2 regions of the Brevibacillus sp. BD137 genome follow, and region 2 is predicted to be linked to the other one. Evidence: riboswitches for the same ligand, from Rfam matches in the RefSeq annotation. Region 2 holds a riboswitch; the other holds the start of a gene.
What was found. Region 2 has a riboswitch for thiamine pyrophosphate ahead of thiC (phosphomethylpyrimidine synthase ThiC). Riboswitches for the same ligand answer to the same signal wherever they lie in the genome.
Positions count from the first base shown of each region.

Region 1: another riboswitch for thiamine pyrophosphate. It lies ahead of thiS (sulfur carrier protein ThiS); the one in region 2 lies ahead of thiC (phosphomethylpyrimidine synthase ThiC).

Region 1 is NZ_JAOTNO010000002.1:438,041-442,427, forward strand. It holds gene ODZ53_RS05365 (acetylornithine deacetylase) at 1-743, opposite strand, end outside; gene ODZ53_RS05370 (thiazole synthase) at 736-1,509, opposite strand; gene thiS (sulfur carrier protein ThiS) at 1,515-1,718, opposite strand; TPP riboswitch at 1,918-2,028, opposite strand; gene kapB (kinase-associated lipoprotein KapB) at 2,070-2,453, opposite strand; gene ODZ53_RS05385 (alanyl-tRNA editing protein) at 2,487-3,698, opposite strand; gene ODZ53_RS05390 (hypothetical protein) at 3,780-4,007, opposite strand; gene ODZ53_RS05395 (glycoside hydrolase family 18 protein) at 4,104-4,387, opposite strand, start outside.
Region 2 is NZ_JAOTNO010000001.1:246,382-250,768, reverse strand. It holds gene ODZ53_RS01425 (hypothetical protein) at 1-92, opposite strand, end outside; gene thiC (phosphomethylpyrimidine synthase ThiC) at 108-1,862, opposite strand; TPP riboswitch at 2,010-2,122, opposite strand; gene ODZ53_RS01415 (cation diffusion facilitator family transporter) at 2,369-3,250, shown strand; gene ku (non-homologous end joining protein Ku) at 3,310-4,269, opposite strand.

The DNA of each region.
Region 1 (4,387 bases), on a different contig from region 2:
ACAGCCCAGTCCCGCTCCAGCTCCTGTAGTGCGGTGATCACCTTCGTCATTTTTTCAATGGCAGAAGCTCCCCGGACGCGTCCACCTGCATGAATCGTCTGTGCACGCATTCCGTCATGCAGCGTCGTCGGACTCTCAATCGTGATCCAGCCTGTAATGACCCCGCCCTGTCCTTGCATTTGCAGATTGCTCGTGTCCACTACAACGGCGTAGTCAGCCTGATAGCCACGCTCGATAGCGACCAATGTCCCCGCTTCACCCGCTTCTTCTCCGATGACGGATTGAAAGAGCAGATCGCCTTGAAGCTCGATTCCGTGTTCGCGCAGCATTTGGATCGCAAACAAGCTCGCTGCGAGTCCGCCTTTCATATCCGCAACTCCACGGCCGTACAGGCGCCCATCCTTGCCGTGTGTCAAAGCAAAAGGTGGATAGGTCCACCCGATGTCATCACCGACTTCAGCCACGTCGATATGCCCGTTGACAATCAAACTGTTTGCGTAGGTTGAGGCACTCCCTGATAACCGACCGACAATATTGTCGTCTCCTGGATATACCGTCCAGCGATCTACCTCGAATCCCATCGCTTGCAGCCTGTCGGCGATTGCTCCTTGTGCGGCATCACTGTTTCGCGCGGGAGGACTCACAGTCGGATGAGAAACGAGCTCTGCCAATAAAGCGAACAGCTCTTCTTTGCGGCTGGCGATCGATTCTACCGCTTCTGTCAGTCGATCCACGCTACTCAATCATCCCTTCGACCGGGCTGCTCGCGGACGCGTAACGCTTTTTCGCGATACGACCTGCCAAGAAGCCTTTGCGACCTGCTTCCACGCCGAGCTTCATCGCTTCTGCCATCAGAACTGGATTGTCAGCGAGAGCGACGGCTGTATTCAACAAGACACCATCAGCACCCAGCTCCATCGCTTTCGCGCAATCTGCCGGCGAACCAATTCCTGCATCTACGATAATCGGTACTTTGGCATCCTCAATGATAAAACGGAGGTTGTTTTCGTTGACAATCCCTTGTCCGGAACCAATCGGCGACGCTCCTGGCATAACCGCATGTACGCCAACCTCTTGCAGTCGTCTGGCAAGAATCGGGTCGTCATTGGTGTAGGTCAGCACGATAAAGCCTTCTTCCACCAAGATTTTCGAAGCCTCGAGTGTGCCAATCGGGTCAGGGAGAAGTGTTTTCGGGTCTCCAATAACCTCGACCTTGATCATGTCACACAGCCCAGATGCTTTAGCCAAACGGGCAATGCGCACTGCTTCTTCTGCTGTATAGGCACCTGCTGTATTTGGTAGCAGGGTGAATTTTTTCAAATCAAGTTGTTCCAAAAAGTTCGGTTCTTGCGGATTTTCCAAATTCAAGCGACGAATCGCAAAGGTCAAAATTTCTGCTTCCGACACCTCTACCGCTTTCCCTTGTGTATCCAAGTCAGCGAATTTACCAGTCCCCAGAAGCAAGCGGGAGCGAAACTCGTACGATCCAATTTTCAATGTATCCATCATGATGATCATCCTCCTCCGACAAAATGAACGATTTCTATGCGATCTCCGTCTGCAATCGGTGTTTGCTCGTACGCTGAGCGATCGATAATGTCACCATTTCGCTCAACGACAACAATCTTCTCTTGCAGGGAATAAGAAGCGAGCAAAGCCCGCACTGTCGTGATCTCTTCCGCCAACTCTACTTTTTTCCCATTCAGCTGAACAATCATTGATTACCTCCTTCTACTGGAAAAAAAACGGCTTCTCTCGCCTGCCTGAGTCGATTCAGACAAACAGAAGAAGCCGTATACCCATCCCATCTCACCGGACGAATGGCATAAAAAAACCATCCGCCTCGGATGGTTGAGTGTCATCTTATCATACATGCGCACAAACAAGCATAGTTCCGCTCGGATGCGACACGTGATACTGATTCCAAATACCTCTTCCTCCGCTGGCATGACCCAGGTCAGGTTCAACGGTCAGTAACACACTCGTCACAATCTCAGCCAACGTTGCTTGGCCCCCGTTTGGTAGTAAAGCTATGCAATTGTCGTACATTCGAGTACTACAGTACCACTCTATTTCGTGTTTGTAAAGGCTTCCTTATGCATCTTTTCCAGCTCAACGAGACAACGCTCTGCCCAAGCTGCCATTTTCGAAAGCTTTTCCATTTCTCTCTCCATCGCTTGTCGGACAGATTCCTTGTAGTCGGGAATCGCTCCATTATAGCGAATGAGCCCTTGAACAGGCGTCATGAATTTTTCCATGTACGACAGCGCTGGACGCTGGTGAAACAGCGGCACATCTACTTCGTAGGAAGAATGCAAATCGCCTTGCGTCGGGAATTTGGTAACTGCCAGCACCTTAACCAGCAGCTTCGAATCGTGAATTTCCAATACTTCTGCAATATATTCACCAGTTCGCTGCGCAACGCGAACGATATCTCCCGGATTCCAGTTCATCGCTGTTTCCTCCATTTCTTGAATCGAATGCATTTACAACAGTGAGGCTTCCAGCAGTTTGCGTGCATGCAACAATACTTCTTCCGCATCCACTACTGACTGACCGCCACCCTGCGCCATCGCAGGATTTCCCCCACCTTTTCCGTTAATGACCGGCAAGGTTTCTTTCAACACTTGATTGATGGCTACGTTGACTTCTTGCCCACGACCAAACACGATTTGCATTTTATCTTCGGTAGTAGCAGCCAAGAGGCAAATCGCATCTGGCGCCAGAGCAGTAGCCAGTTGTGCGAACTGCTGAAGCTGTTGAATGGTTTTGTCTGTGAAGGTACACATAATGAGGCGCGACTGACCGAGTTGGCTAGCAGCAGCTAGTTGTTGATTGACTTCTACTTCCAGGAGCTGCTTATCCACTTCTGCCAATTTTGCCTTTAAGGTGTCGCGTTCTGCAAGGAGGCGTTCCGTCTGTGCGATCAGTTCTCCTTCATTAGTAGCGAGCAGCTTCGCTGTATCGCGAACGACAGCTTGCTTTTGGTTGTAGTCCCGCAAAGCTCGCCAGCCACAGATGAATTCCAGACGAATGTTTCCGCGATGTCGCTCCCAGCCCAAGATCTTGATCATCCCGACTTCGCCCGTGCGCGCAGGATGTGTTCCTCCACATGGGTTGTAATCAAACTCAGGAATCATCACGACACGAATATTTTCGGTAACAGTCGGCTGTTTTTTCAAGGGCAGCGTTGCCAATTCCTCGTCATCAACAAACCGTGCAAGGATGGGGTGGTTTTCCAAAACAATCTGATTCGCGCGCTTTTCTACCTTTTCCCATACCTCTGTTGTCAACTCATCCAGTCGTACATCAATGGTGACGCGCTCTTTGCCCAAGTGAAAGGCAACGGTTTCCGCTTGCACGACTTCCAGAAAGGACGCAGATAAAATGTGTTGGCCAGCATGCTGCTGCATGTGATCGAAGCGGCGGTCCCAATCGATGTGCCCCGTTACTTCCCCTATGCTTTCGGACAAGGGAGCCTCCAGTCGATGACGAATTTCACCGTCTACCTCTTCCACATCTACCACACGAATCTCTTCCAATACACCAAGGTCGGAAGGCTGTCCGCCTCCAGTAGGGTAAAAAGCCGTTTGATTCAGTACCACGTAAGGTGTCCCATCTTGCTCGACACCAGTTTTTGTTACCTGGGCCGAAAACGTACTTGTATAGGCATCCTGATAATAGAGTCTGTCGTCCATCGTTACTCCTCGCTGCATGGAACCATGGTTCCAGCCTGATTCTCCCACTCGGGGGCAAAACAAAAAACGTATGTATAAAGCTTAGCCAAACAAGTGATCCATTTGTTTTTCGCGCTCTTGGCGCTCCTCGGGGCTTGCCAGGTCATACTTTTTCAATAAATGAAACAGCTTATTTAGACGCTCTTGGCTGAGTTCGCCATCCAACTGATTTTTGAATTGACTCACACGTAACTCTGATAAATGTGGAGCTTGTTCTGCCAGTTTTTTGAGTACATCCTCATGGCTGTGATCCAATTTGCATTCTCCCATGATTTCTCCCCTTTTCCTTCCTGTCATCTTCATCATACCATGATTTTTCATTCAAAAAAAAGGCGTACAACCCGCGTTGGAATGTACGCCAGATGACTATGCACGTTTACGGACACGAAAGTTCTCCTCGATCAACAACCAATTTTGCGGAAATGGCAAACCGAGTTTCCAGTAGCTGACGCCTCTTAAACCGAGCTGTTTAACCAGATTGAACTTTGCTTGAATCGACCGCGCATCCTCAAACCATACCCGATGTTGCTTGCCTTGATCATCGGTGTACGTAAAAAATGGAGCCTGCGCGCGATAATCATATCGAATGACGGCATTATGCCGCGCAGCCAGAGCAATTGCCGCTTGCGGACTCAGTGCTTTCGCTGTCG
Region 2 (4,387 bases):
TCTTGTTGAATGAGCCGCAATTGTTGTTTAAATTGCTCTAGCTCAGCCTCTAGTCGAATGATCTTCTCGCGTAAACGACTGGCTTCCTCCATAGGCATCCCCCTTAATTACGACTGGTACAAACGGCTTCCTTGTTCGCGGAACTCACGCGATTTTTCCTGCATCCCTTCAAGAATGGCGGGATCTTGGGCAGATCCTTGTTCATTAGCAATGTGACGAATGTCGTGCGATATTTTCATGCTACAAAATTTAGGCCCGCACATGGAACAAAAATGGGCGGATTTGGCGGCTTCTGCTGGCAACGTTTCATCGTGATATTCGCGGGCGCGCTCTGGGTCCAGGGACAAATTGAATTGATCGTTCCAGCGAAAATCAAAACGAGCTTTGGATAAAGCGTCGTCTCGCTGTTTTGCCCGCGGATGTCCTTTTGCGAGATCAGCGGCATGCGCTGCGATTTTGTATGCGATTAAACCGTTGCGGACATCCTCCTTATTAGGAAGGCCGAGATGCTCCTTGGGCGTTACGTAGCAGAGCATCGCTGTTCCGAACCATCCAATCATGGCAGCGCCAATCGCTGAAGTAATGTGGTCATAGCCGGGTGCAATGTCTGTCGTGAGTGGTCCAAGTGTGTAAAAAGGGGCTTCATGGCAAATAGATAACTGTTTATCCATATTTTCGCGAATAAGATGTATCGGGACGTGACCGGGGCCTTCAATCATGACCTGTACGTCGTGTTCCCACGCAATTTTTGTGAGTTCTCCCAATGTTTCAAGCTCCGCGAACTGTGCCTCGTCATTCGCATCCGCGATAGAGCCAGGACGCAGTCCATCCCCGAGGGATACACAAATGTCATAGGCCTTCAGAATTTCACAAATTTCAGCGAAATGCGTATACAAAAAGTTTTCCTCATGATGGGCCAGGCACCATGCGGCCAAAATGGACCCACCGCGTGAAACGATGCCGGTAACACGGTTAGCTGTCATGGGGATGTAGCGCAAAAGAACGCCAGCATGAATCGTGAAGTAATCGACGCCTTGTTCCGCCTGCTCAATCAAGGTGTCTCGGTAAACCTCCCATGTCAAATCCTCGGCTTTCCCATTTACTTTTTCAAGTGCTTGATAAATCGGGACAGTTCCGATTGGAACGGGGCTGTTGCGGATAATCCACTCCCGCGTGGTATGTATATGTTTTCCCGTCGAGAGGTCCATAATGGTGTCGGCACCCCAACGAACAGACCAAATCATTTTTTCGACCTCTTCTTCCATCGAAGAGCTGACGGCTGACGTTCCGATGTTGGCATTGATTTTGACATGAAAGTTGCGGCCAATGATCATCGGCTCGCTTTCCGGGTGATTGACGTTAGAAGGAAGGATCGCACGTCCAGCGGCGATTTCTGCCCGTACAAATTCAGGGGAGACACCCTCGCGAATGGCAACGTATTCCATTTCCGGTGTGATGATATTTTTTCGGGCATAATGAAGCTGGGTAACATTTTTGCCTGGCTTTGCCCGTTTTGGTTTGTAGTCCTCTCGAGGGAAAGTGGGGAGGGTGGCAGCCTTTTCTTCATTTCGGATTCCGTCGTCGACTAGTTGTGGTTCGCGACCGACATACGTTTCCGCATCATTTCGCTCATCGATCCACTGATGGCGAATGGAGGGCAGTCCGGCTTGAATGTCAGGAACGTAACCCGTTGCGGTATACTCGCCACTCGTATCGTACACGCGAAGAGGAGGATTGGGTGTGGAGCCAGACAATCCTTCGGTAGGATGAAGGGAAATCTCGCGCATCGGGACACGGATGTCCGCACGACTACCTGTTTCGTATACTTTGCGACTGCCTGGAAAAGATGACACCAATGACATAAAAAAACCTCCTTGTTTTGGTTGCACGAAAGTGAGAACCGTTTAGGGAGGCGAAAGAAACTTCCGCGAAAAAGCGCCGCATAAACAATATGCGACGCCAACGCGAGAGTAGAGAAGAAACGGGTATCCTAAAGATACGCGTAACTTTTCGTGTCGTATATGACATTCCTCCGCTGGCATTACCCAGTTCAGGTTCAACGGTCGATGGCACAGTACCATCCTCTCAGCCTGGTGAATCCCAAGCTCCCGTGCTTTTTTATTTTGGATTGCAAGAATAGGATAACGGGAAGTCCATTTAAATTCAAGGGAAATTTTCCAGAAGGAAATTGCAGGTGTGCAACACATTTTCCTCCCCCCTATTCTCGTGAATCGGACTAAAACTGTTTCTGTAGACCCACATGATTCCGATCTGTTACGATGAAGTTCGAAAAAAAGCAACTGCTTCCAGCGCTTTGATATTCATCGTTGTCGAAGCAGGATGGAGAAGTATTTTGAGGTGATGAGGTATGGATGTTTATTCGGATCTAAAACAAGGAGAACGTGGAGCGTGGGTGAGTATTTTCGCCTACATTTTCTGCTCTGTATTAAAAATAGGAGTTGCGTATGTCACTGCGTCAGAAGCTTTAATGGCCGACGGTCTTAACAACTCAACAGATGTTGTCGCATCGATTGCTGTTTTGATCGGGCTGCGTATTGCAAGGAAACCACCTGATAAAGATCACCCGTATGGCCATTTCCGGGCCGAGACGATTTCAGCACTTGTCGCATCATTTATTATGCTATTTGTCGGAGTTCAGGTTATTACGAATGCTGTACCATCCTTGTTTGACCCGAAAAATTCAGCTCCTGACCTGTTGGCAGGGTGGACAGCACTTGCGACTGCGGTCATTATGCTTTTCGTCTATCGCTACAATAAAAAGCTTGCTATCAAAACAAACAGCCAAGCACTAGATGCGGCAGCCGCTGACAACCGTTCAGACGCATTCGTCAGTATCGGGACGTTTATCGGGGTGGCTGGCGCACAGTTTCAATTGCATTGGCTCGATCCGTTAGCTGCTTTTGTTGTTGGTCTCATCATTTTGAAGACTGCGTGGGACATTTTCAGGGAAGCAACCCACCGTTTGACAGATGGGTTTGACGAGAGCGAGCTTGCGGACCTGCGGGCTACGATTTCCTCGATTTCAGGGGTTAGGGATATCAGTGACATCAAAGCCCGCTACCATGGAAGCAGCGTGCTGGTTGATGTTGTGATTCATGTAGATCCAGGTCTGAATGTGGTGGAGAGTCACACCATCACCGAAAAAATTGAAGAACAGATGCGCAAGATTCACCGCATTAACGCCGTTCATATCCATATTGAACCGTGTAGAAAAATGGCGCCTAGCTAGATTCCGTCCTGGGAATACAAAAAAACCTGTCCAGTGTGGGCAGGTTTTTTTGTATGCAGCTAACCAGAAGTAGCCTTCTTTTTGCGGAGTGTTTTGGTTGTAGAAGTAGTCGTAGTCTTTTTCGGACTGGCTGGTGCCGCCTTTTTCGATGCCTGCTCTTTTTCGGACGAGGAGGCAGCGGTGGTGCGTTTTCGCGCAGGCTTTGACGGGGTTGGTTCTGGCTCGATTTTTATAGGCATAGTGGCTTGACCAGCTGTAGATTCCAAGCTTTCTTTTAGGGCCTGCATGAGATCGATAACATTGGTTCTTGCCACGGTAGGTGCAGTGGCGATCTCCTGACCCTCCAATTTTTTCTCAATCAGTTTTTGCAGGTCGGATCGATATTCATCGGTATATTTTGCCGGATCAAAAGGGATCGTCATATTGCTAATGAGCTCAGTTGCCATCTTCAGTTCGTTTTCGGCCAACTGTACAGTGGCTTCAGGCAAGGCAGGTACTTGACTGACGGGACGCACCTCATCTGGATAGAAGATCGTCTCCAGCATGATGCAATGTTCATACAGTCGGATAACAGCCAGGCTTTGCCGATTGCGCATCGTCACCTGTGCAACGCCGATTTTTCCTGTCTGTTCCATAGCGGATCGCAGCAAGGCGTATGCTTTTTCGCCAGTGTCCTGTGGAGATAGGAAATAGCTCTTATGAAAATAAACGGGATCGACCTCCGACAAGTCTACGAAGTCGATAATTTCAATGGCTCTGCGTGTTTCTGGCGTAATGGCTTCCAGATCGTCATCGTCGATCATGACAAAATGTCCTTTTTCGTATTCGAAGCCACGGACGATTTCGCTCGTATCGACCTCGCGTTGACAGTGCGGGCACATTTTCGTGTACTTGATCGGGGTATTGCACTCTTTATGCAGTTGACGAAAGCGAATATCGCGCTCTTCCGTTGCAGTAAACATACGAACAGGTATATTGACGAGGCCGAAGCTGATTGAGCCCTTCCACACCGTATGCATGCGGATACCTCCTTCACAGTTATTTTTGTATAGTATCTGTATCCGCTTAAAAGAAGTGCCGAGGGAATTGAAGGTGGAAAAGTAAAAAGCCAGCCGATTCGATGCGGCTGGCTATTGT